Regions from separate parts of the Acidovorax sp. LjRoot66 genome, predicted to be linked through region 3. Evidence: predicted binding sites of a transcription regulator. Region 3 holds the regulator's gene; each other region holds the start of a gene.
The links. The regulator sigma-54, encoded in region 3, starts transcription at its own class of promoters, with help from an activator protein. The targets are predictions, from matches to a motif close to TGGCANGNAANCTGCTTT.
Positions count from the first base shown of each region.

Region 1: the regulator sigma-54 is predicted to act here: its motif matches at 3,975-3,992, upstream of ACSQ3Y_RS03700 (ammonium transporter).
Region 2: the regulator sigma-54 is predicted to act here: its motif matches at 3,527-3,544, upstream of ACSQ3Y_RS00780 (pilin).

Region 1 covers NZ_CAXUQU020000001.1:798,069-805,270, forward strand. The annotation lists gene ACSQ3Y_RS03675 (DcaP family trimeric outer membrane transporter) at 1-277, opposite strand, end outside; gene ACSQ3Y_RS03680 (amino acid ABC transporter ATP-binding protein) at 324-1,067, opposite strand; gene ACSQ3Y_RS03685 (amino acid ABC transporter permease) at 1,064-1,846, opposite strand; gene ACSQ3Y_RS03690 (ABC transporter substrate-binding protein) at 1,878-2,642, opposite strand; gene ACSQ3Y_RS03695 (sulfite exporter TauE/SafE family protein) at 2,914-3,672, opposite strand; gene ACSQ3Y_RS03700 (ammonium transporter) at 4,029-5,402, shown strand; gene ACSQ3Y_RS03705 (hypothetical protein) at 5,433-5,756, shown strand; gene ACSQ3Y_RS03710 (GMC family oxidoreductase) at 5,767-7,202, opposite strand, start outside.
Region 2 covers NZ_CAXUQU020000001.1:162,084-169,285, forward strand. The annotation lists gene ACSQ3Y_RS00765 (fused MFS/spermidine synthase) at 1-582, shown strand, start outside; partial or broken gene ACSQ3Y_RS00770 (IS30 family transposase) at 892-1,944, opposite strand; gene ACSQ3Y_RS00775 (TfpX/TfpZ family type IV pilin accessory protein) at 2,076-2,846, opposite strand; gene ACSQ3Y_RS00780 (pilin) at 2,921-3,460, opposite strand; gene ACSQ3Y_RS00785 (3',5'-cyclic-nucleotide phosphodiesterase) at 3,685-4,476, opposite strand; gene ACSQ3Y_RS00790 (CHASE2 domain-containing protein) at 4,542-6,803, opposite strand; gene ACSQ3Y_RS00795 (FHA domain-containing protein) at 6,880-7,202, opposite strand, start outside.
Region 3 covers NZ_CAXUQU020000001.1:6,808,852-6,816,053, forward strand. The annotation lists gene ACSQ3Y_RS31915 (glutaredoxin domain-containing protein) at 1-42, shown strand, start outside; gene ACSQ3Y_RS31920 (hypothetical protein) at 76-624, shown strand; gene ACSQ3Y_RS31925 (VOC family protein) at 654-1,013, shown strand; gene ACSQ3Y_RS31930 (RNA polymerase factor sigma-54) at 1,014-2,615, opposite strand; gene lptB (LPS export ABC transporter ATP-binding protein) at 2,679-3,461, opposite strand; gene lptA (lipopolysaccharide transport periplasmic protein LptA) at 3,458-4,111, opposite strand; gene ACSQ3Y_RS31945 (thiol:disulfide interchange protein DsbA/DsbL) at 4,222-4,878, opposite strand; gene ACSQ3Y_RS31950 (SPOR domain-containing protein) at 4,953-5,621, opposite strand; gene argS (arginine--tRNA ligase) at 5,635-7,202, opposite strand, start outside.

The DNA of each region.
Region 1 (7,202 bases), 6.0 Mb from region 3:
CCGGCAGGCGGAAGCTGCCCGGGATATCGCCCAGCACCACGGCGTCCTTCTGCTTGAGTTCCACGGCCTCGATGCGGTCGTTCCAGGCCGATGCCGACGCCGCAGGGGCGGCGGGCGCCTGGGCCTGCTGGGCCTTGAGCTGGTTGAGCTCGGCGCGCAGGGCCTTGAGTTCGTTGCGCATTTCTTCGAAGTCCTTGGCGGACTGCGCGAAGGCCGCAGGGGGCAGGCTGCACAGGCCGGCGGCCAGCAGGGCGAGGAACGTGTGGTTCAGTTTCATGGTCACTCCGGTAGGGGCTGGTAATGGCATGGCACGGGCCTGGATCTCAGGCGCTCATGCGGCCGATGAAGGCGCGGATGCGGTCGTTGGCGGGGTTGTTGAAGAATTCGGCGGGCGCCGCGTCGTGGGCGATGCGCCCCTGGTCGAAGAACATCACACGGTCGGCCACTTCGCGGGCAAAGCCCATCTCGTGGGTCACCACGATCATGGTCATGCCGCCACGGGCCAGCTCGCGCATCACGTCGAGCACCTCCTGCACCATCTCGGGATCGAGGGCCGAGGTGGGCTCGTCGAACAGCATCACCTTGGGCTGCATGGCCAGCGCCCGCGCAATGGCCACCCGCTGCTGCTGGCCGCCCGACAGCTGCCACGGGTATTTGTGGGCATGGTCCTGCATGCCCACGCGGCGCAGCAGGGCCATGGCCTGTTCGTTGGCCTGGGCGCGCGGCGTGTTGCGTATGCGCCGGGGGGCCAGCGTCACGTTGTCCAGCACGCTCATGTGGCCGAACAGGTTGAACTGCTGGAACACCATGCCGACCTCGCTGCGCTGGCGCTGCAGCGTGGCCATGTCATCGGTCACTTCCACCCGGTCGATGGTGATGCGGCCCGAGTCGTGGGGCTCTAGCCGGTTGATGGCGCGCAGCAGCGTGCTCTTGCCCGAGCCCGAGGCCCCGATGATCACGGTGACCTCGCCGGTGTTGAACACGGTGGACACGTCGCGCAGCACCTGGTGGGTGCCAAAAGACTTGCAGACGCGGTCCACCACGATGAAGGGCGTGGGCCGGCTCATTGGTTGCGGCCTTCCACGTCGAAGCGGTATTCCACGGCGTTCGAGATCTGCGTGACCAGGGTGGTCAGCAGCAGGTAGGTGATGGCCACGGTGGAAAGGGTGGCGATGGGCTGGAAAGTGGCCGACTGGATGCGATTGCCCACGTTGGTCAGTTCCACCACGCCGATGGCATAGGCCAGCGACGAATCCTTGAGCAGTGCCACGAAGTTGCTCACCAGCGGCGGCAGCGAGATCTTGAAGGCCTGCGGGAACACCACGTCCAGGAAAACATGCAAGCGGCCCAGGCCCAGGGCCTTGGCGGCTTCGGTCTGGCCGCGCGGTACCGCCAGCAGCCCGGCGCGGATGGCCTCGGCGTTGTAGGCCCCCACGTTCAGGCCCAGGGCCAGCACGGCGGCCGCGAAGTCGGGCAGGTTCAGGCCCGGCACCAGCACCGGCAGCGCAAAGTAGACGAACAGGATCTGCACCAAGAGCGGCGTGCCGCGGATGACCCAGATGTAGAAGCCGGCCACCCAGCGCACGGCCGTCAGGCGCGAGGTGCGGGCCAGGGCTGCGCCGGTGCCCAGCACCAGGCCCACACTGCCGCTCACCAGGGTGAGCCACAGCGTGGTGCGTGCGCCGTCAGAAAACGCCTGGGCGTTGGGGCCGATGGGCTCGGGCAGGAAAGAGAGCAACCGGCCCAGCAGCGCCAGCGCCAGGACCATCAGGACGACGGCCGAGACGAGCGTGGCGTTGCTGCGCTGCTGGCGAGACCAGCGCTCGGGCCAAAGGGCAGTGAGCATGAAAACCCCTGGTGATTACAAGCGGGCTTGCTCAGTTGGTGCAGCGAACGTCTTCGTTGAAGTACTTCTTGGACAGTGCGGCATAGCTGCCGTCGGCCATCACTTCGGCCAGCGCCTTGTTCCAGCCGCCGGCCAGCGAGCTGTTGCCCTTGGCAACGGCGGCGGCGATGCGCTCGATGAACAGCATGTCGCCGAGCTTGAAGCCGGCGCCGGGGTTCTTCTCGGCCACAGCCTTGGCCACGAAGCGGTCGGTCACCCAGGCGTCCACGCGGCGCGAGTTCAGCGCGCTGCGGGCATCCACGTCGGTGGGGAAGTTCTTCATTTCCTTGATCGACGAGACCTTCTGCACGTTCTCCAGGTAGCTGGTGCCGGTCTGCACGGCCACCACCTTGCCGGCCAGGTCCTTGGCGCTCTTGATGGCCGGGTCCATGGCGATGATCATGCCGCCCGAGCAGTAGTGGGGCTCGGTGAAGGTCACGGCCTTGGCGCGCTCTTCGGTGATGCCGTGGGAGGCGATCACCAGGTCCCAGCGGTCCTGGCGCAGGCCTGTGAGCAGGGCGTCGAAGCCCAGGGTCTTCCACTGGATCGTGAGGCCCATCTTCTTGGCCACGAGCTCGGCCGTCTCCACTTCGAAGCCGGTGAGCGTGGTGCCGCTGAAGAAGTTGAAGGGAGCGAACTGTCCTTCGGTCGCGATGAGGATCTTGCCGTCCTTCTTCACCTCGTCCAGGGTCCGGGCCTGGGCGGAGAAGGCGGCGCAGAGCGCGAGGGCGGTGGCTACAGCCTTGAACAATTGCATGGGATGGGTCCTGTCCGGGGTATTTCAGGTACAAAAAATCCGGCATGCGGGTAGGCAGGCCGGAGGCTCGGGAAATGCGTCCGCAGCCATCGCGGATTGCGATGGCTGGCGTCACGAAATAGTCACCAATTATAAGGATGGGTCTTTTTCTGCCGCCACAGGGGGCGCCCTACAAAAGCCGGTTGTAGGCCAATTCACAACAGGTTTTAGAGAAGGCTCCCGAACTTTTCCAAGTGCTGGTAGTCGCGCGGGCGCCCTTTGCAGCGCGCGCTCAGCGCAGAAAGGCGTCGTAGCCTGTCTTGAGGATCAGCGCCCCCACCACCACGATGAAGATGCCGCGCACGAAGCCCGTGCCGTGCTTGAGCGCCATGTGCGTGCCGATCAGGCTGCCCACCACATTGGCCACGGCCAGCGTCACCGCAAAATGCCACCAGACATGGCCCTTGGCGGCAAACAGGGCGATGGCCGCCACGTTGGTGGCCGTGTTGAGCAGCTTGGCCGACGCCGAGGCATTGAGGAAGTCGTACCCGAGCAGCCGCACGAACAGGAACACGAAGAAGCTGCCCGTGCCCGGCCCGAAGAAACCGTCATAGAAGCCGATGGCCAGACCGATCAGGCTGGCGGCCGCTATTTCAGCGCGCCCGGCGAAGCGCGGCGTGTGGTGGCGCCCCATGTCCTTCCTGGCCAGCGTGTAGGCCAGCACGCCCAGCAGCACCAGGGGGAGCAGCCGGCGCAGGAACTCGGGCGAGATGACCGTGACGGCCCAGGCCCCTGCGAACGAGCCGGCAAACCCGGCGGCTGCGGCCGGCAGCAGGGAGCTCCAGCGCAGTTGCACGCGGCGGCTGTACTGCCAGGTGGCCATGGCCGTACCCCAGACGCCCGCCGCCTTGTTGGTGCCCAGCAGCGTGGCAGGAGGTGCCACGGGAAACGCGGCGAACAGCGCCGGCACCATCACCAGGCCGCCGCCGCCCACAATCGCGTCCACAAAGCCTGCCAGCAGCGAGGCGAGGGTGATGAAAATCCATTCCATCCCCCTGATTTTCGCACCCACCCAGCTACGGTTTTGGTAGCGAAGGCATTCCCCGAGCGGAAAGAAAAAAGGCGCTGGGATTGCCAGCGCCTGAAAAGGGGGTGCACCTCGTTGGGTGCTTTATTGGGTTGTTGCTTGTAGGGATGTCTCCTCGGCCCCTCGTCCAGCACACCAGGGCGCGCTTTCGAGTGACGGTACTGTAACGGCGGCACCCGCTTGGTGCATTGGGGGTTTCCCGCCCCCTTTTGGGGGGCGAATCGGGCCGAAAGACGCCCTGGATGCCCCAAATGCGATTTTTTGCTTGGCATGCCTTGTGCACTGTGTCTTGTAACAAATTGCGAAAAGGGAGCTTCCACATGCGGGCAGTCATCCATGGGTTCGTCACGGTCGTGGCCTTGTGCCTCGGGCTTTGCACCGCAACGGTCTGGGCGCAGGCGCCCGCCCCCGAGGCCGCCGCAACGGCAGCCGCACCGGCACCCGCTCCCTTGACGCGCCCCGGCCTGGTGGCCAAGGAGTCCATCAATGCCGCGGACACCGCCTGGATGATGACCTCGACGGCGCTGGTGCTGCTCATGACGCTGCCGGGCATCGCCCTGTTCTACGCGGGCATGGTGCGCCGCAAGAACGTACTCAACACCATGGCCAGCGTGGTCGCCATTGCCGCGCTGGTGAGCCTGCTGTGGTTTGCCATCGGCTACTCGTGGGCGTTCACGCCGGGCAGCGCCTGGCTGGGCGGTACCGAGCGCATGGCATTTGCCGGGTTCGACTTCCAGCTGGCCGCGGGCAAGCTGTCGGTGAGCCATGTGGCACCGGCCATCCCCGAATCGGTCTACGCCATGTTCCAGCTGACCTTTGCCATCATCACGGCGGCGCTGCTGGTGGGGGCCGTCGTCGAGCGCATGCGCTTTTCCGCGATGCTGCTGTTCATCAGCCTGTGGACGGTGTTCATCTACGCGCCCGTGGCGCACTGGGTCTGGGAGCCGGGCGGCTGGCTGGCGCAGATGGGGGCGCTCGACTTTGCCGGGGGCTCCGTGGTGCATGTGAATGCCGGCGTGGCCGGCCTGGTGTGCGCCTGGTTCCTGGGGCGGCGCAGCGGCTATGGGCGCGAACCCTTCGAACCCTACAGCCTGGCGCTGACCATGGTGGGCGCGGGCATGCTCTGGGTGGGCTGGTTCGGCTTCAACGCGGGCTCGGCCGTGGCGGCCGATGGCCGGGCGGGGCTGGCCATGGCCGTAACCCATGTGGCCGCTGCCGCGGGCGCGCTGTCCTGGATGCTGGGCGAGGCGGTCATGCGCGGTCGTCCCTCCTTGCTGGGCCTGTGCTCGGGCCTGGTGGCCGGGTTGGTGGCCATCACGCCGGCTGCCGGTTTCGTCACCCTGCGCTCGGCCGTTGTCATCGGGCTGGTGGCGGGCCTGGCCTGCTACTGGGGCGCGACGGGGCTCAAGCGCCTGCTGCGAGCCGACGATTCGCTGGACGTGTTCGGGGTGCATGGCATCGGCGGCATCGTGGGTTCGCTGCTCACGGGCGTGCTGGCCAGCCGCACGGTCGGTGGTGTCGCGGGCAGCCTCTGGACCCAGGCCATCGGCGTGGGGGCCGTGATGCTGTTCAGCCTGGTGGGCACGGCACTGCTGCTGTGGATCACCAACCTCGTGCTCGGCCTGCGCGTGGACGAGCAAAGCGAGCAAGTGGGCCTGGATATTGCACAGCACCGGGAACGCCTGGGTCAGTAGGTCTCCCAATGTTCTGAGGAGTTCACCATCATGCAGGACAGCGACAAACTCGCCATCGCAGCGCACCTGCACGTGCTGCTGCGCCGCAAGACCGGCCGGGTGACCGACACCGAGTGGATGGCAGCCAACGCAGAGTACGCGATGGAGATCGTGCGCTTCGCGCGCCAGCACGCGGTCGAAGACGGCGTGCCCGAACTTGCCGAATGGGCCGAACGGCTCGACCGCGCCGTGCACGAACCGGCCCCTGCGCCACAACGGCGTCCCTTGCTGGAGACCGCCGGCCAGGCGGTGCGCCAGCGCCTGGCGCCTGCACCGGTGGTCGAAGTGCCCCGCTATGTCGGTGGCATCCGCTGAACTTGAAAGCTCACGCCTTCTGCGCGGCCAGGATCCATTCGGCTGCCTTTTCGGCCAGCATCAGCGTGGGTGAGTTGGTGTTGCCACTGGTGATGGTGGGCATGGCGCCCGCATCCACCACGCGCAGGCCGGCAATGCCACGCACGCGCAGTTGCGAATCAAGCACCGCCATCGGGTCATCTGCGCGGCCCATGCGCGTCGTGCCCACGGGGTGGAAGATGGTGGTGGCTATGTCGCCCGCCAGACGCGCCAGGTCCTCATCGCTTTCAAACTGCACGCCGGGCTTCCACTCCTCGGGCTGGTAGGCGGCCAGGGCGGGCTGGGCGACGATGCGGCGCGTGACGCGCAGGCTGTCGGCCGCCACCTGCCGGTCTTCGGGGGTGCTCAGGTAGTTGGGCGCAATGGCCGGCGCGGCCTTGAAGTCCGCGCTCTTGATCTGTACCGTGCCCCGGCTCGTGGGGTTGAGGTTGCAGACGCTGGCCGTGAAGGCCGGGAAGCTGTGCAGGGGCTCGCCGAAGGCGTCGAGCGACAGGGGCTGCACGTGGTACTCGATGTTGGGCCAGGGCTGGCTGGGATCGCTGCGCGTGAAGGCGCCGAGTTGCGAGGGTGCCATGCTCATCGGGCCACTGCGCTTCATCGCGTATTCCATGCCGATCTTGGCCTTGCCCCAAAGCGAGTTGGCCATGGTGTTGAGCGTGGGCACGCCATTGACCTTGAACACCGCGCGGATCTGCAGGTGGTCCTGCAGGTTGGCGCCCACGCCCGGCAGGTCGTGCACCACGTCGATGCCGTGCTGCCGGAGCAGGGCGGCCGGGCCGATGCCCGACAGCTGCAGCAATTGGGGCGAGTTGATGGCTCCCGCGCTCAGGATCACCTCTCCGGTGGCGTGGGCTGTCACCATCTCGTGCCCGTCCCAGACCTTCACGCCGGTGCAGCGGCGTGTGCCGTCCGGCTGGATTTCGAGGATCAACTGGGTGGCCTGCGCGTTGGTCCACATCTCGAAGTTGGGCCGGCCGTAGCAGGTCGGCCGCAGAAAGGCCTTGGCCGTGTTCCAGCGCCAGCCGCTCTTCTGGTTGACCTCGAAGTAGCCCACGCCCTCGTTGTCGCCGCCATTGAAATCCTCGGTGGCCGGAATGCCGGCCTGCTGCGCAGCCTTGGAAAAGGCGTCCAGCACATCCCAGCGCAGGCGCTGCTTCTCCACGCGCCACTCGCCGGTGCTGCCGGTGGCCTTGTTGCCGTGCAGGCGCTTGAAGTTTTCACTCACGTCGCCGGGCTGGTCCAGGCGCCAGTGGTCCTCGTGGCGGCGAAAGTGGGGCAGGGCGTTGTCCCAGCGCCAACTGGCGTCACCGGTCAGCTCGGCCCACTGGTCGTAGTCGCGTGCCTGGCCGCGCATGTAGATCATGCCGTTGATGCTGCTGCAACCCCCCAGTGTCTTGCCGCGCGGAT
Region 2 (7,202 bases), 6.6 Mb from region 3:
ATGACGCGAAGAGCGCGCGCTTTGGCGGCCGAATTGAAAGGGGAACCAACTGAGCATCTCATGCAGGGGTTGAGCACAAGATCGGCTTTAGATCCTGCGACCTTACTCAAAGATATTTCTGCATCTATCTGCAAAAATAGTTGGAGTGAAATTGAGCGTTACACAGTAGCAACACGAATGCGGGAAGTAGCAGATTTGACGATAGCCCTTTTGCCCCCCGATGCTCTGCAAGGCGTCTGGATAGGGCATTCTTGGCTTAAATGCAAAAATATCCCTGAAGAATTCACTCGTGTATTTTCACTCCTTGATGCTGTAGCCAGACGAGACTATTCGCAAATGGAATTACAAGGCAAACTTTGGTTTGAGAAATTACCAGCAGACCAAGTTCTTAAGGGAGAGTTTGGCCCTATCGCTCTTTCTAATTTATTGCTTGGCCTTGCGCATCAAGAGCGCTGGGACGATGTTGTGGCAGCAGAAAAGTCCTTCGGTGGACAGGTCACTCCTGTAGGACATTATGGTCTGCAGCGTATGCTTCTTCAGTCGATTGCTATCGAATACACCAAGCAAAAGCAATTGAATTAATCATTTTATCCACAATCGCCGTTTATGATAGCAATCACCTAATGCGGCGATTTTTTAATCAATGATGTCTTGCAACGCGAGCACAATCACGCTTGTTTCGAACAAATCGAGTGCTTGCTCGGGACTGCTTTATCAGCACGTCTAGCAGCACCGATGTCTCAGTGCTATGTTTTCTTGATTAGTCTACGCTAAAATCGATCTGGACCATTTGTATAAACTCGCCCGCCGCAGGCTTTCGCCTTTTGACTTAGCATTTCTCGCTTGTCAATAGCGGGGCGGATTCAAAAGCGAAGCGCAACACCCTGGATTTCAATGAACAAGAGTGGAGTGCTGCGGGTTGTTGATCAGCAACTCGCGGTACACGGCCAACGATGATCGTACCCCCAGCGCCTTTCTGGGACGGTTGTTGATCTCATCGGCTATCGCATCGAGTTGCTGCTGGCTGTAGATGCTCAGGGCGGTCCCCTTGGGCAGGTACTGGCGCACCAGGCCATTCATGTTCTCGTTGGAGCCCCTTTGCCAGGGGCTGTGCGGGTCGCAGAAGTACACCGCTATGCCGGTGTGCTCGCTGAGCTTCTTGTGCATGCTCATCTCCCTGCCCTGGTCGTACGTGATGCTCAGTCTCATCGGCTGCGCCATGCCCAGCAGCTTGTCCGTGAAGCCCTGCAAGACGTTGGCAGCACCGGCCGGCTTGAACTCAGGGAGCTTGACCAGCATGACCAATCGGCTGGTGCGCTCCACCAACGTCCCTACTGCACTGGCATTGCCTTCGCCCTTGATCAAGTCGCCTTCCCAGTGCCCGGGGTACTGGCGGTCTTCGATCTCTGGAGAACGCACATGGATGCTCAGCATGTCCGGGATCTGGACCCTGCGGTCCTTGCCCTTGCTGCGCGGCACGCGCTTGTTGTGGGCGTGCCGCAAGGTGGCGATCAGTTCTTTGCGCAGCTCGCCCACGGGCATGGCATAGATGCAGTTGTAGATGGTCTCGTGTGACACTCGGTGCTTATGGCCTTTGGGATGCAAGCGTGCCAGTGTCAGGGCAATCTGCTCGGGCGACCAGTGAAGCCGCAGCAAATGGCCCACCAGGGCCCACAGGATGGAGTCAGCGTGCAGCTTGACTGCGGGCCTACCAGCGCGCCTGCGCTGCAGGCAAAGACTCTGCGCCTTGACGCTGCCATAGTCCGATGGATGGCCCGATGGATGGCCGTTGCGCACCAGCTCCCGGCTGATGGTGGCCGGTGAGCGCAGCAGTTGCCTTGCGATGGCCCGCACGCTGAAATTCTGCTACTTCAGGCTGGCAATGGTGACTCGGTCTTCGGGCTGCAGCTGGCTGTAGTGGCTGAAACGGGAGGAGTTGTGCATCTGCGGACCTTACAGGTTGGCAGGTGTTGCACTTCAGATTTGAATCCGCCCGGTAATAGAGCCCACCTCAAATCCAACAGCTCTTCTTTTGGCTGAGAAGGAATGCCAAATCAATTATAGGTTAACTCCCATTAGAATCCATCGACTGGAGCATACCCTACCGGATAAGCCGTTCGATCCAGTAATACTATCCACTCCTTACTTTTACGACTGGTCAAAGGCAGATATCGTAGCTCGCCAAGTTCTTTTCCCGTTTTTATTACTGCAATTTCCAACGCATGCTTTGTGGTTGGCTTGCGTTGCAAAAGTTCTTCTAACGGCTTTGCTGCCTGCGATATTTTAGGCAACGCATCTTGATATGCGATCCACCAATTGGGTCGAGCACTGGGCTCTACCCCTTGAAGAGACTGCTCAATGCTAATAATAAATTCATTATTATCTTTAGGCAACCTAGTTCCCGCCAATTTGAAACCAATTGATGGCAATTTTTGAAATTCGAACGGCGCGGCATCAAGATCTTGGCTATTTATTTCAGCCGCTGTAACCACAACAAATCTGTCTATTTCAAATACCACCATAACTGGACGTCCTTCAGAAACTGAATAAACACCATAGAGCAATGCGGACATCTGTATGATTGCAATCGTCACCCAATCAATCCGCAATGCAATGCGGGTTTTTCGAGGATTGCTGAGCAGAAAATTGAGTGCCGGCCCACATACCAGATCTACGATGACCAAGATACCAACAACGATTTGCAAATCGAAAATTTGACGGAAGGGTCCGGGATACCAGCCGAAAAAGATGAGTGCCGCAGCCGAACCTACAATCAATACGCTCATTACCAAATGCCAGCCGGCCACTCGAGCGGCAAATCTCCAGCGATCCAAATCCAATGCCATTATCATTCTCCAAAAAAAAAGAGTGCAGGAGCACTCTCTTTCTTTAAAGCCTCCGGAGAGGCTAGTCTACCGGATCAACGGCAGGTAGCAGGAGCGTACTTTGCCAGCAGAGTACCTGCTGGAACACCCGCCATCTTGGCATTCGTTGCAGACACTTGAGTCGTAGACGCACATGCCCAATCCAAAGCACCACTGGTTCCAGCAGTCAATGCTGCGGCCAGAGTGATCGAAGTACCAGCTGCTGCAGAACGAACATATGGAGCAACCACCAGCGTGTTTGCCGCTGCAGCCACACCAGTAGAGGTGGGATTGTAGGTGATAGTGATGGGACCGCCTGCACCAATCAAAACCTTGTTAACAAACTTGGAATTGGCACCGGTGCCAGCATTCTGAGCATTCCAAGTGGTAACAACATTAGCCAATTCTGCGGTGCTGGTGCCATCGGTGGCAATCATGTTCTTGGCACCCTGAGCCAGGTTCAAACCTTCCGTCACGCGGGTGCGCACGGTGTAGTCTTGGTAGGCAGGAAGTGCCACAGCGGCCAAAATACCGATAATCGCAACAACGATCATCAGTTCGATAAGGGTAAAGCCCTTTTGCATGAAACGCTTCATATAAATTCTCCTGGGAGTCGGTTGCAAGTGAACACCTGTCGAAAATTTCTCCAGGCTACTTTTCCCTGAGCAGGTTCCGTGCCACCCCGCCAAGCTGACTACACAGCGTCTGAACCCCTCCCCCAAATGGGTCAATTGTCCCCGAAGTGTTGCCTGGCCATCCCTTGGAACCCCTGGACGACATTCTTGTCACATCACAAACGTCACAACCTGCAACACACTCGTCAGAACTCGAACTCGTCCCCTGCCTTGAGCCAATAAATGTCATGCGGAGCGGCCCCCCGCAGCCCCGCACTCTGGTCGAAGCGGCGGATTTCCTCCATGATCAGGTCGGTCTCCGACGGCTTGGTATGGGTGATGTAGATGGGGCAGCGCTTGCCGGGCGTCAGTTGCGCCAGTTCCTGGGCCAGGGTGTGGGGTGACAGGTGCAGGCTGCGCTGGGCCAGGGCGGTTTCGCGGTTGCTGAAGGCGGTTTCGATGACCAGCATGGTGACGGGCATGGCATTGACGCGTTGCCAGAAGTCGGGGTTGCGGCCGGTATCGCCGCTGAATACCCACCAGCCGGTGGTTCCGGCCACCGCATAGCCCACAGCGGGCACCGTATGCACGGCCGGCATAACCTCCAGGAGAACGCCCTCCACCTGCAGGCGCTCCCCTACCGAGATCGTCTGGTACTGCAGAAACGGCTGGTCGGAGGTGGGAATGCTGCTGAAGTCCGGCCAGATGACGTTGTTGAACACATGGGCCTGCAGGGCGGCGATGGTGCCGGGCAGCGCGTGCACCTGCACCGGGCTGCTGCGCAGCGACGACACCGCATCCAGCATCAACGGCAGCGCAGCGATATGGTCCAGGTGCGAATGCGTGAGGAACACATGATCGATGCGCCGCATTTCGTCCAGCGCCAGGTCGCCCACCCCCGTTCCTGCATCAATGAGGATGTTGTCGTTGACCAGGAAGGAGGTGGTCCGGCAATCTTTGGCAATGGCCCCGGAGCACCCCAGTACGCGAACCTTCATGTCATGCAGTCCTGTTTGTTCCGTCTGTCTCTTCTGGCTGTCTGTTGTTCGTTTGCGTCTGCCGGCTACTTGGTATCGAATTGGGTAGCACCATCCCAGTCCCGCTGGAAGGGTAACACCCGCAGGGCCTCCATACGACCGGCATACAGCGAATACAGGATGCTCGCAGGTTGTAACGCCTTCAAATTCTGCAAAAGCAGGGCACATGCATCCCATTCCTGGGCCCGGTAAGTGGCGAGGAACTGGTGCCACAGGGCCAGTTGCTGCTCCCGCTCGGGCGACAGCGGCTCGGCCGCCGTGCCCACGGGCGTGTAGATGGTGACGGCCTGGGCTTTGCCCTTGACGCGCACGCGGTCCAGCTCCTGCCAGATGAATCCCGGGGCCATGGCACGGGTGGTGTCGCTGACCACCATGGTCACGCCGTAGGTCTTGGACAGCCCTTCCAGACGGGAGCCCAGGTTGACGGCGTCGCCGATCACCGTGTAGCTGCGTCGGATGTCCGAGCCCATGTCCCCCACGCACATGGTGCCGGTGTTCAGGCCGATGCCCACGCCGATCTCCGGCAAGCCCTTGCTGCGGTGCTCTTCGTTGAGCTGGGTGATCGCCCGGGTCATGTCCAGCGCCGCTGCCACGGCCGATTCGGCGTGCCCGGGGGTGGCCACGGGTGCGCCCCAGAAGGCCATCACGCAATCTCCCATGTACTTGTCGATGGTTCCCTGGCGGCGGCCACGGATGATCTGGGTCAGGCGGCTGAACACGCCATTGAGCAGGGCCTGCAGTTGAAGGGGCTCCATGCGTTCAGACAGCGCAGTGAAGCCACGCATGTCGCAGAACATCACAGTCAGTTCCTGGTTGGCGGCATCCATGGTGTAGCGTTCGGGCTCCTTGAGCATCTCGTCCACCAGTTCTGGAGGCACGTAGGTGCCGAACAGGGCAGCGAGCTCCCGCTTGGAGCGGCTCTCCACAAAGTACCCGTAGACCATGTTCAGCGTGAAAGCGGACAGTGCCAGTACCAGGGCGGTCGCCAGAGGCATCACCAGGCCATGCGACTGGTACAGCCAGAGATTCAGCCCCACCAGCCCAGCAAACACCCCCGCGCTGAGCAGAACGGCCCAGCCTGCCGTCAGCAAGGGCAATGAGAATGCCAGCAACAGGCCCGTTGCCACGAGCTGCAGAACATCGAAATCGGTGGCGTAGTCTGGCTGGAGCACATTCGCGCCGTCCAGGAAGGCGGACAGCAGATTGGCATGCGTCTCCACACCGGGATAAGTTCGCCCCACGGGCGTCACACGCAGATCGACCAAGCCTGGCGCCGTTGACCCTACCAGCACCAACTGGCCCTTCAGGCTGCCTTGCGGCAAGCGCCCCTCCAGCACATCACTGGCGGAGATATAGCGAAACGAGCCACCGGTAACGTCACCAGGGCCGCGGTAGGGCACCAGCGTCGCCAGATTGGGATCGACCGGCAACCGGATCAAGCTCTGGCCTTGGCGCAGCAGGATGCCCTGCAACACGTCGTGATCGAATTCCGACGACGCATAGACTGGGTCCAAGTCCCTCACGCCCGTCGCCACACGCAGCATCGCCAAGGCCAGCGATTCGTAATAACGGCCCTGGAACTCAGCCAGCAGAGGCAGGGAGCGCACAACCCCGTCGGGGTCGGTGATGGAATTGAAAAAGCCCGCTGCAGGCGCCGCCCGTGCCAGCGCTCCGATATTGCTGCCATGGCCCTGCCAGGACGTGGCTCTCAGGGGCTTGCCGCGCAGCCGCTCCAGGGGCAGGGCAGGTTCGGGCAGGACTCCACGGGCCTGTCCGTCCCGATCGCTCGTGAAATAGTAGCCCAGCACCACGGGCCGGCCCTGCAGCGACTGTGCAAACAAGGCGTCGTAGTCCAGCTGCGGCGACAGCTGCGCCAATTGTTCGGCAAACCCGGAATTCCCTTGCAACGGCCCCTGCGCCAGCCGCTGCAGGCTGGCCAGTCCTGAACTGCCGTCAGGCTCGGCAAAGACCACGTCAAAGCCGAGCACGGAAACCTGTTGGCGCTCCAGCAGCTCGCGTGCGAAGCGGGCCATCTTGTCCCGGCCCCAGGGCCACTGCCCGATGCGTTCCAGGCTCCGCTCGTCGATGTCGACGATGGTGATGCGCTCGTCCATCGTGCCCGGCATGGTGGCGCGCAGGCGGGTGTCGTAGATGATGTTTTCCAACCGCTCGAGCACCTGCAGGTGCAGGACCCCACCCACGTGAAGCAGGGCGAACAGCAGTGGCAACAGCGTGACGGCGATGCGGCGCCAGCGGCGCGCCAACCAGGAGCCAGTCCGGGGGCGCATCAGAATGGCTCAGCTCGGTGGCGCCCGGCGCTTTGCGGACAAGGGGCCGAGCCAGGCAAGCGGCACAGCGCGCCCGTCAGGTCTGCTCGAACTGCATCTCGGTGCCGGCCAGCTCCAGCTTGTCGCCGTGCTTGAGCGGCACCGGCGACAGCCCGATGGCCGAGCCGTTGAGCAGCGGCATGTCCGGGCCTTCCACATGCGCCAGCACGAAGCCGTGGTGGCGCTTGGTGATGGAGGCCACGGCAACGCCCGGCTTGCCAATGGTGGTCACCACCTTGAGCAGCGAGACCTCGCGCCCTGCGGCTGCGCCGGACATGACCTTGATCACCGCCGTGATCGGTGCGGGTGGCGGGGCACCCGGCAGCCCTGCCGGGCGCGATACGGCGCCCAGCGGCGGCA
Region 3 (7,202 bases):
AGCACGCAGTCGTATGACGCCGTCTTCACCAGCCGCAAGTAAGCCACCACCTCACTCACTCCGTTCCACCGCTCCATGCTCCGCACTGCCCTCACGCTGCTCACCTTCGCCCTGTGCCTGCCCGTTCTTGCCGAAGAACTGCGCGTTCCGCTGCCCGGGCGCGACGACCTCGTCATCGACCTGCCCGCCCAATGGCGCGCCCAGGTGCGCCGCCCCCATGCCGAGCTACCGCCCTCGGTCGCCATCAGCGGTCCCGATGCCACGGCCCTGCAGATGATCCTCACGCCCATCTGGCCCGCAGGCAGCTCCGCCAAGGCCCCCACGGCCGATGAGCTGCGGGCGCAGGTCCAGTCGGGCGCGACCCAGGCCAAGCCCAGGGCCGTCGAAGCCGAGCTGCCGCTCAAGGACCTGAGCGCCTCGGGCAAGACGGGCTACTACTTTTCGGCCACCGACCGCGCCCCCGAGCCGGGCGGCTACAAGCACCTGACCCAGGGCGTGCTGGGCATGAACGAACTGCGCGTGGCCTTCACCGTGCTGGCCAATGGCCAGTCGCAGGAGCCGACCGCACAGGCGCTGGAGCTGCTGCGCTCGCTGCGGCGCGCACCGGCCTCGAAGTCGCCTTGATGGCGGATGGCCCACCCACCATGCACCCCATGCTCGGCACCATCATGGTCTACGCGCGCGACATGCAGCGCAGCGCTGCGTTCTACGGCACGCATTTCGGCCTGCAGACCACGGGAGAGGTGGTGGAGGGCCTGATCGAACTCAAGGCCCCGGACGGCGGCGCCAGCATCCTCATCCACCAGGCGGCCAAGAGCGTGAAGCTCGGCCAGGCCGGGGTGAAGCTGTGCTTTCATGTGCACGACGTGGAGGCCTTCAAGGCCAATGCGCTGACGCAGGGCCTGGCATTCGGCAGCACGCACCAGGCCAATGGCTATGCGTTTGCCAATGTGAAGGACCCGGACGGCAACGCCGTCAGCATCTCCAGCCGGGCGTTCAGAACAGCGGCCTGATCAGAGCGCCTTGCGCAGGTTGGCTGGCGCGATCCGGAGCGCCTCGCGGTACTTGGCCACGGTGCGGCGCGCGCACTCGATGCCCTGCTCCTTGAGCATCTCGGCGATCTGGCTGTCCGACAGCGGCTTGGCGGGGCTTTCGGCCGCCACGAACTGCTTGATGAGGGCGCGCACGGCCGTGCTCGATGCGTTGCCGCCGGTCTCGGTGCCCAGGCCCGAGCCGAAGAAGTACTTGAGCTCGTAGGTGCCGATGGGCGTGGACATGTACTTGGCCGTGGTCACGCGGCTGATGGTGGACTCGTGCAAACCCAGCTCATCGGCGATGTCGCGCAGCACCAGCGGGCGCATGGCCAGCTCGCCATGGGTGAAGAAGCTCTTTTGCCGCTCGACGATGGCCCGCGAGACGCGCAGGATGGTGTCAAAGCGCTGCTGGATGTTCTTGATGAACCAGCGCGCCTCCTGCAACCGCTGCTGCATGGCCTGGTGGCCCTCGCCGCCCTTGTGGCCGCGCAGGGCACCGGCATAGATGTCGTGCACGCGCAGGCGCGGCATCACGTCGGGGTTCAGGGCCACGATGAAGTTGTGCTGGCCATCTCGGCCATTCGCCCGCCCGGCCTTGCGCACGATGACGTCGGGCACGATGATGTTGCGCTCCACGTCCACGAACTTGCGCCCGGGGCGAGGCTCCAGCCGCGCGATCAGGGCCATGGCGGCGCGCGTGCGCTCCTCGCCATCGCCACACAGCTGCGTGAGGCGGCGGATGTCGCGGCGCGCCAGCATCTCCAGCGGCTGCTGGCACACACGCAACGCGGTCTGCACGGTGTCGGGGTCGATTTCGCTGTCTTCATCGGCGGCCAGCGCGGTAAGCTGCAGCGTGAGGCATTCACCCAGGCCACGTGCACCCACGCCCACAGGCTCCAGGCTCTGCAGCAGGCGCAGGGCGACGGTGAAGCGGTGCACCAGCTCCTCGATCTGCTCCAGGTCGTCGGGGCCGGCCAGGCCCACGGCCAGCTCTTCCAGCGGGTCTTCGAGGTAGCCGTCGTCGTTGAGCGATTCGATCAAAAAGCGCAGGGCGGCCCGGTCCACCTCGGACAGGCGCAGCGACAGGGCCTGGCGGTGTAAAAACGCGGTGAGCGATTCGTGCGTACGCGCCAGTTCGGTGGCATCGGCCTCGTCGCCTTCGGAATCATTGCGGTTGCGGGCCGGCGCATCGCCGCCCCACTCGGCATCGTTGGGGGACACGTCCACGGTGCCATCGCCACTCCAGTCGGGCTCGTCGCCCGCACTGCTGCCCACTTCCGCATCGCCCTGCGGGCTGTCGGCCGAGGTCTCGGTCGACGTGCTGGTGCCCGGGGCGCTGGAATAGACCGCGTCGTCGGAACTGTAATCGTCTGGCTGCACCGGCGCATCGGCCGTTTCCACGCCGAACTCCTCGCGCGGCGCCTCGTCGGCATTGCGTTCGAGAAAGGGGTTTTCGTCGAGCATCTGCTCGACCTCCTGCCCCAGCTCCAGCGTGGACAGCTGCAGCAGCCGGATGGACTGCTGCAATTGCGGCGTGAGCGCCAGGTGCTGCGATACGCGCAGTGACAGGCCGGGCTTCATCGCACAGCCCCCCGGGGCTGCCGCAAAGGCAGGTGCATGGCGAACGGGTGGTCCATCGGTCTGCTACATGCGGAAGTGTTCACCCAGGTACACCCGGCGCACTTCGGCGTTGTCGACGATTTCGGAGGGGGTTCCCTGGGCCAGCACATGGCCATCGCTGATGATGAAGGCGTGGTCGCAGATGCCCAGCGTCTCGCGCACGTTGTGGTCGGTGATGAGCACGCCGATGCCGCGCGCCTTGAGGAAGCCGATGATGCGCTGGATCTCGATCACGGCGATGGGGTCGATGCCGGCAAAGGGCTCGTCCAGCAGGATGAAGCGCGGCTGCGTGGCCAGCGCGCGGGCGATCTCCACGCGGCGGCGCTCGCCGCCGGACAGGGCCAGCGCGGGCGAGGCGCGCAGGTGCTCCACGCGCAGTTCCGTGAGCAGCGCGGTCAGGCGCTCTTCGATGGCCTGGCGCGGCAGCGGCTGGCCGTCCTCGCCGCGCTGCAATTCGAGCACGGCGCGCACGTTCTCCTCGACCGTGAGCTTGCGGAAGATCGAGGCTTCCTGCGGCAGGTAGGACAGCCCCAGGCGCGAACGGCGGTGGATGGGCATGTGGGCCACCGAGTGGCCGTCGATGCGGATGTCGCCGGCATCGCTGCGCACCAGGCCCACGATCATGTAGAACGAGGTGGTCTTGCCCGCGCCGTTGGGGCCGAGCAGCCCGACGACCTCGCCCTTTTGCACGACCAGCGATACGTCCTTGACGACCTTGCGGCTGCCATAGGATTTTTCGAGGTGGTGCACCTCCAGCCGGCTGTCCGCCGGGGAATCGGCGGCGGTACTCACGTGCTGCCCACTCACTTGGCGCCGCCGCTCAGGGTGCTGCTGGGGCGCAAGGGGGTGCCCGATGCCGCTGCGGCAGGGGCGGCCGCGCTGGCGGGTGTTTCCTTGGGCGACAGGATGGCGCGCACGCGGCCACCGGGCGCCGGGGTGTCGCCCGCCGCATTGGTGCTGCCGCGCGGCTTGGCGTCCACGGTGAACACGTCGGTCAGGTTGTTGTAGACGATGACCTGCCCGGTGATCTCGTCGGTCAGCGTGGATTCGCGGTAGCGCCGCAGCTCGGCGCGGGTGATGAACTTCACGTTGTCGGCCCGGCCGTCGTACTCGATGACCTCGCTCTCGCCTTCGATGAACTCGTCGGGCGCGCCCGCCAGCGTGTCGCGCTTCTGGCGAAAGAAGGCGCGCTTGCCCGGCTCGGCCGTGACCACGCCGAACTGGTAGCCGTCCGCGTCCTGGCGCACGTCCAGGCGCGCGCCACGCAGCACGATGGTGCCCTTGGTCATGACCACGCGGCCGGTGAACACGCTGGTCTGCTTGAGCTCATCGTGGCGCAGTGCGTCGGCCTCGATGTTCATGGGCTTGTTGCGGTCGGCCTTTTCGGCGTGGGCCGCCGTCTGGACCATGGCCAGGGCCGAGAGGAGGAGTAGGGTCGGGAGGATGCGGTAGTTCATAGGGCACGAATCTTGCAGATCATTGTAGCCACCCGTGGCGACATGCCATGAAAAAAGCCCGCATCCGCGGGCTTTTGGTACACACAGGCGCCAGTCCTGCCAAGAAATGGTCAGCCTTTGCGGACCGCGCCCACCAGATGCTCTACCACCTGCAGCACGACAGGCATGCTGCCGGCCATGGTGCCATCGGTGTAGAAGCGGCCGGCCACACCCATCGAGGGCACGCCTTCCACACCGTACGCATCCTGCAGCTGCGACGCGCGGCGCACCTGGTTGGAGACGGTGAACGAGCTGTAGATTTCCTTGAACTTGGCCACGTCCACGCCCTGCGTGGCGATCCAGGCCATGATTTCATCGTCCTTGGCGAGCTTGGCCTTCTCCACGTGGATGGCACGGAAGACTTTGGCATGCAGCGCATCGAGCTTGCCCATGCCTTCGAGCGTGAAATACAGCTTTTGCTGTGGCACGAAGCTGGGATTGAACGCCACCGGGATGCGGCGGATGCTCAGGTCCTTGGGGGCTGCCTTGACCCATGCGTCGAGCGTGGGCTCGAAGGCATTGCAGTGGGGGCAGCTGTACCAGAAGAATTCGATCACATCGACCTTGCCCGCCGGCGCGTCGGGCGTGACAGGCTTGTCGAGCTTGCGGTAGTCCTTGCCCTCCTTGAACTGGCGCGGTTGCGCCAGCGCGGGGGCGGCCACGGGCAGGGTCAGGGCGGATGCGGCCACTGCGGAAGCGGCAGACAGGGAAAACTCGCGGCGTTTCATGAAAGTGGCACTCCTTGGTCTGGTATTGGGGTGTGTGAGCCACGCCCCCGGAAAAAGTTCAGGCAGGCATGCCCTCAGCGCTGCACCCGCACCAAGGCGGACTCGACGCCCGTGGTGTCGAGCTTGTCCTTGAGCTGGGCGGCGTCATCTCGCTTGGTGAACGGGCCGACGCGCACGCGGAACACGGTGCGGCCATTCTGCTCGCGCTCGCTCACGCGGGCCTCCCAGCCCAGCATGGCCAGCTTGGCGCGCTGCGCATCGGCATCGGCCTGGGTGCGGAAGGCACCGGCCTGCACGAAGTAGTCGAAGGGGTCGGCACTGTTGCCGGGCGCCGCAGCGGCCTTGGCAGCGGCCAGATCCCCCAACGGGTCGGCACTGCCGGGCTTGGTGGCTGCGGCGGCAGGCTTGGCCGACGAGGCGGCGGCACGCGGGTCCGCTGCTGCCACGGCAGGTGCCGAGGCAGCAGGCGCAGGCGCCGGTGCCACCCCTGCCGTGGCGGGAGCCGACGCTGCGGCCGCAGGAGGCCGCGCGGGGTTCTTGCCATACAGCGGCGAGTTCGGGTCCCAGTTCTTGTTCTTCTGCGCTTCGGCCGCGTCCTGGTCGGTGCCGCGTGCGCCACCCTTGTTCAGGAAAGGCACGGGCACCTTGGTCACGTAGACGGCGACCGCCAGCGCGGCCCCCAGGCCGAAGATCACGCCCACGATAAAGCCGATGATGGTTCCGCCCAGTTGCTTGTTCTTCATAGGTAGTGGTCGCTTACATTCTGGCCGGAGCCGATACGCCCAGCACAGCCAGGCCATTGTGCAATACCTGCGCGGTGGCGGCGACGAGGGCCAGGCGCGCGCGCTTGACGGCCTCGTCGTCCACCAGGATGCGCTCGGCATCGTAGTAGCTGTGGTAGCTGGCGGCCAGGTCGCGCAGGTAGAAGGTGACGTCGTGCGGGGCTTCTCCATCGGCCGCAGCGGTGAGCATTTCGGGGTACTTGGCCAGCTGCAGCATCAGTGCCTGGGCTTGCGGGCCTTCGAGCGGGGACAGGTCCACGCCCTGGAGAGAAGCCACGTCGCCACCGCCCTGCTCGGCCCAGCTGCGCAGTACCGAGCAGATGCGCGCATGCGCATACTGCACGTAGTACACCGGGTTGTCGTTGTTCTGCGCCACGGCCAGGTCCACGTCGAAGGTGTACTCGGTATCGGGCTTGCGGCTGAGCAGGAAGAAGCGCACCGCGTCCTTGCTGGTCCATTCGATCAGGTCGCGCAAGGTGACGTAGCTGCCCGCGCGCTTGCTGATCTTGACCTCTTCGCCGCCCTTGACCACGCGCACCATGGTGTGCAGCACGTAGTCGGGGTAGCCGTGCGGGATGCCCACTTCGGCCGCCTGCAGGCCAGCGCGCACGCGCGCGATGGTGCCGTGGTGGTCGGTGCCCTGGATGTTGACCACCTTGGTGTAGCCGCGCTCCCACTTGGCGATATGGTAGGCCACGTCGGGCACGAAGTAGGTGTAGGTACCGTCCTGCTTGCGCATGACGCGGTCCTTGTCGTCGCCGTAGTCCGTGCTCTTGAGCCACAGGGCGCCGTCCTGCTCGTAGGTCTTGCCGTTGGCCACGAGCTTGCCCACCGTGGCCTCCACGCGGCCGCTGGTGTACAGGCTCGACTCAAGGTAGTACTCGTCGAACTTCAGGTTGAAGGCCTGCAGGTCCTTGTCCTGCTCGTTGCGCAGGTAGGCCACGGCGAACTGGCGGATCGATTCCACGTCGTCCACGTCGCCGCTGGCGGTGTACTCGCGGTCATCGGCCTTGACGGTCTTCTTCGCCAGGAAGTCGTTGGCGATGTCCTGGATGTAGTCGCCGTTGTAGAAGGCCTTGCTGGCCGGGTTCTCGGAATCCGTAGGCCAGCACTCGTCGCCGGGCTTGAAGCCCTTGGCGCGCAGCTGCGTGCTGTTCGTGAGCGTCTGGATCTGCACGCCCGCATCGTTGTAATAGAACTCGCGGTGCACACCCCACCCCTGGGTGGCGAACAGGTTGCAGATGGCATCGCCCAGGGCGGCCTGGCGGCCGTGGCCCACATGCAGCGGGCCCGTGGGGTTGGCCGAGACGAACTCGACCAGCACCTTGGCACCGCGGTCGGCCTGGTAGCCGAAGCGCTCGCCGGCAGACAGCACCTCGCGCACCACCTCCTGCTTGGCAGCGGGCTTCAAGCGAATGTTCAGGAAGCCCGGGCCCGCGATCTCGATGGCATCGACCCAGCGCGTGAAGGCGGGCGTGGCCTCCAGCGCCGCCTTGAGCTGTTCGCCCAGCGCGCGCGGGTTGAGCTTGAGCGGCTTGGCCA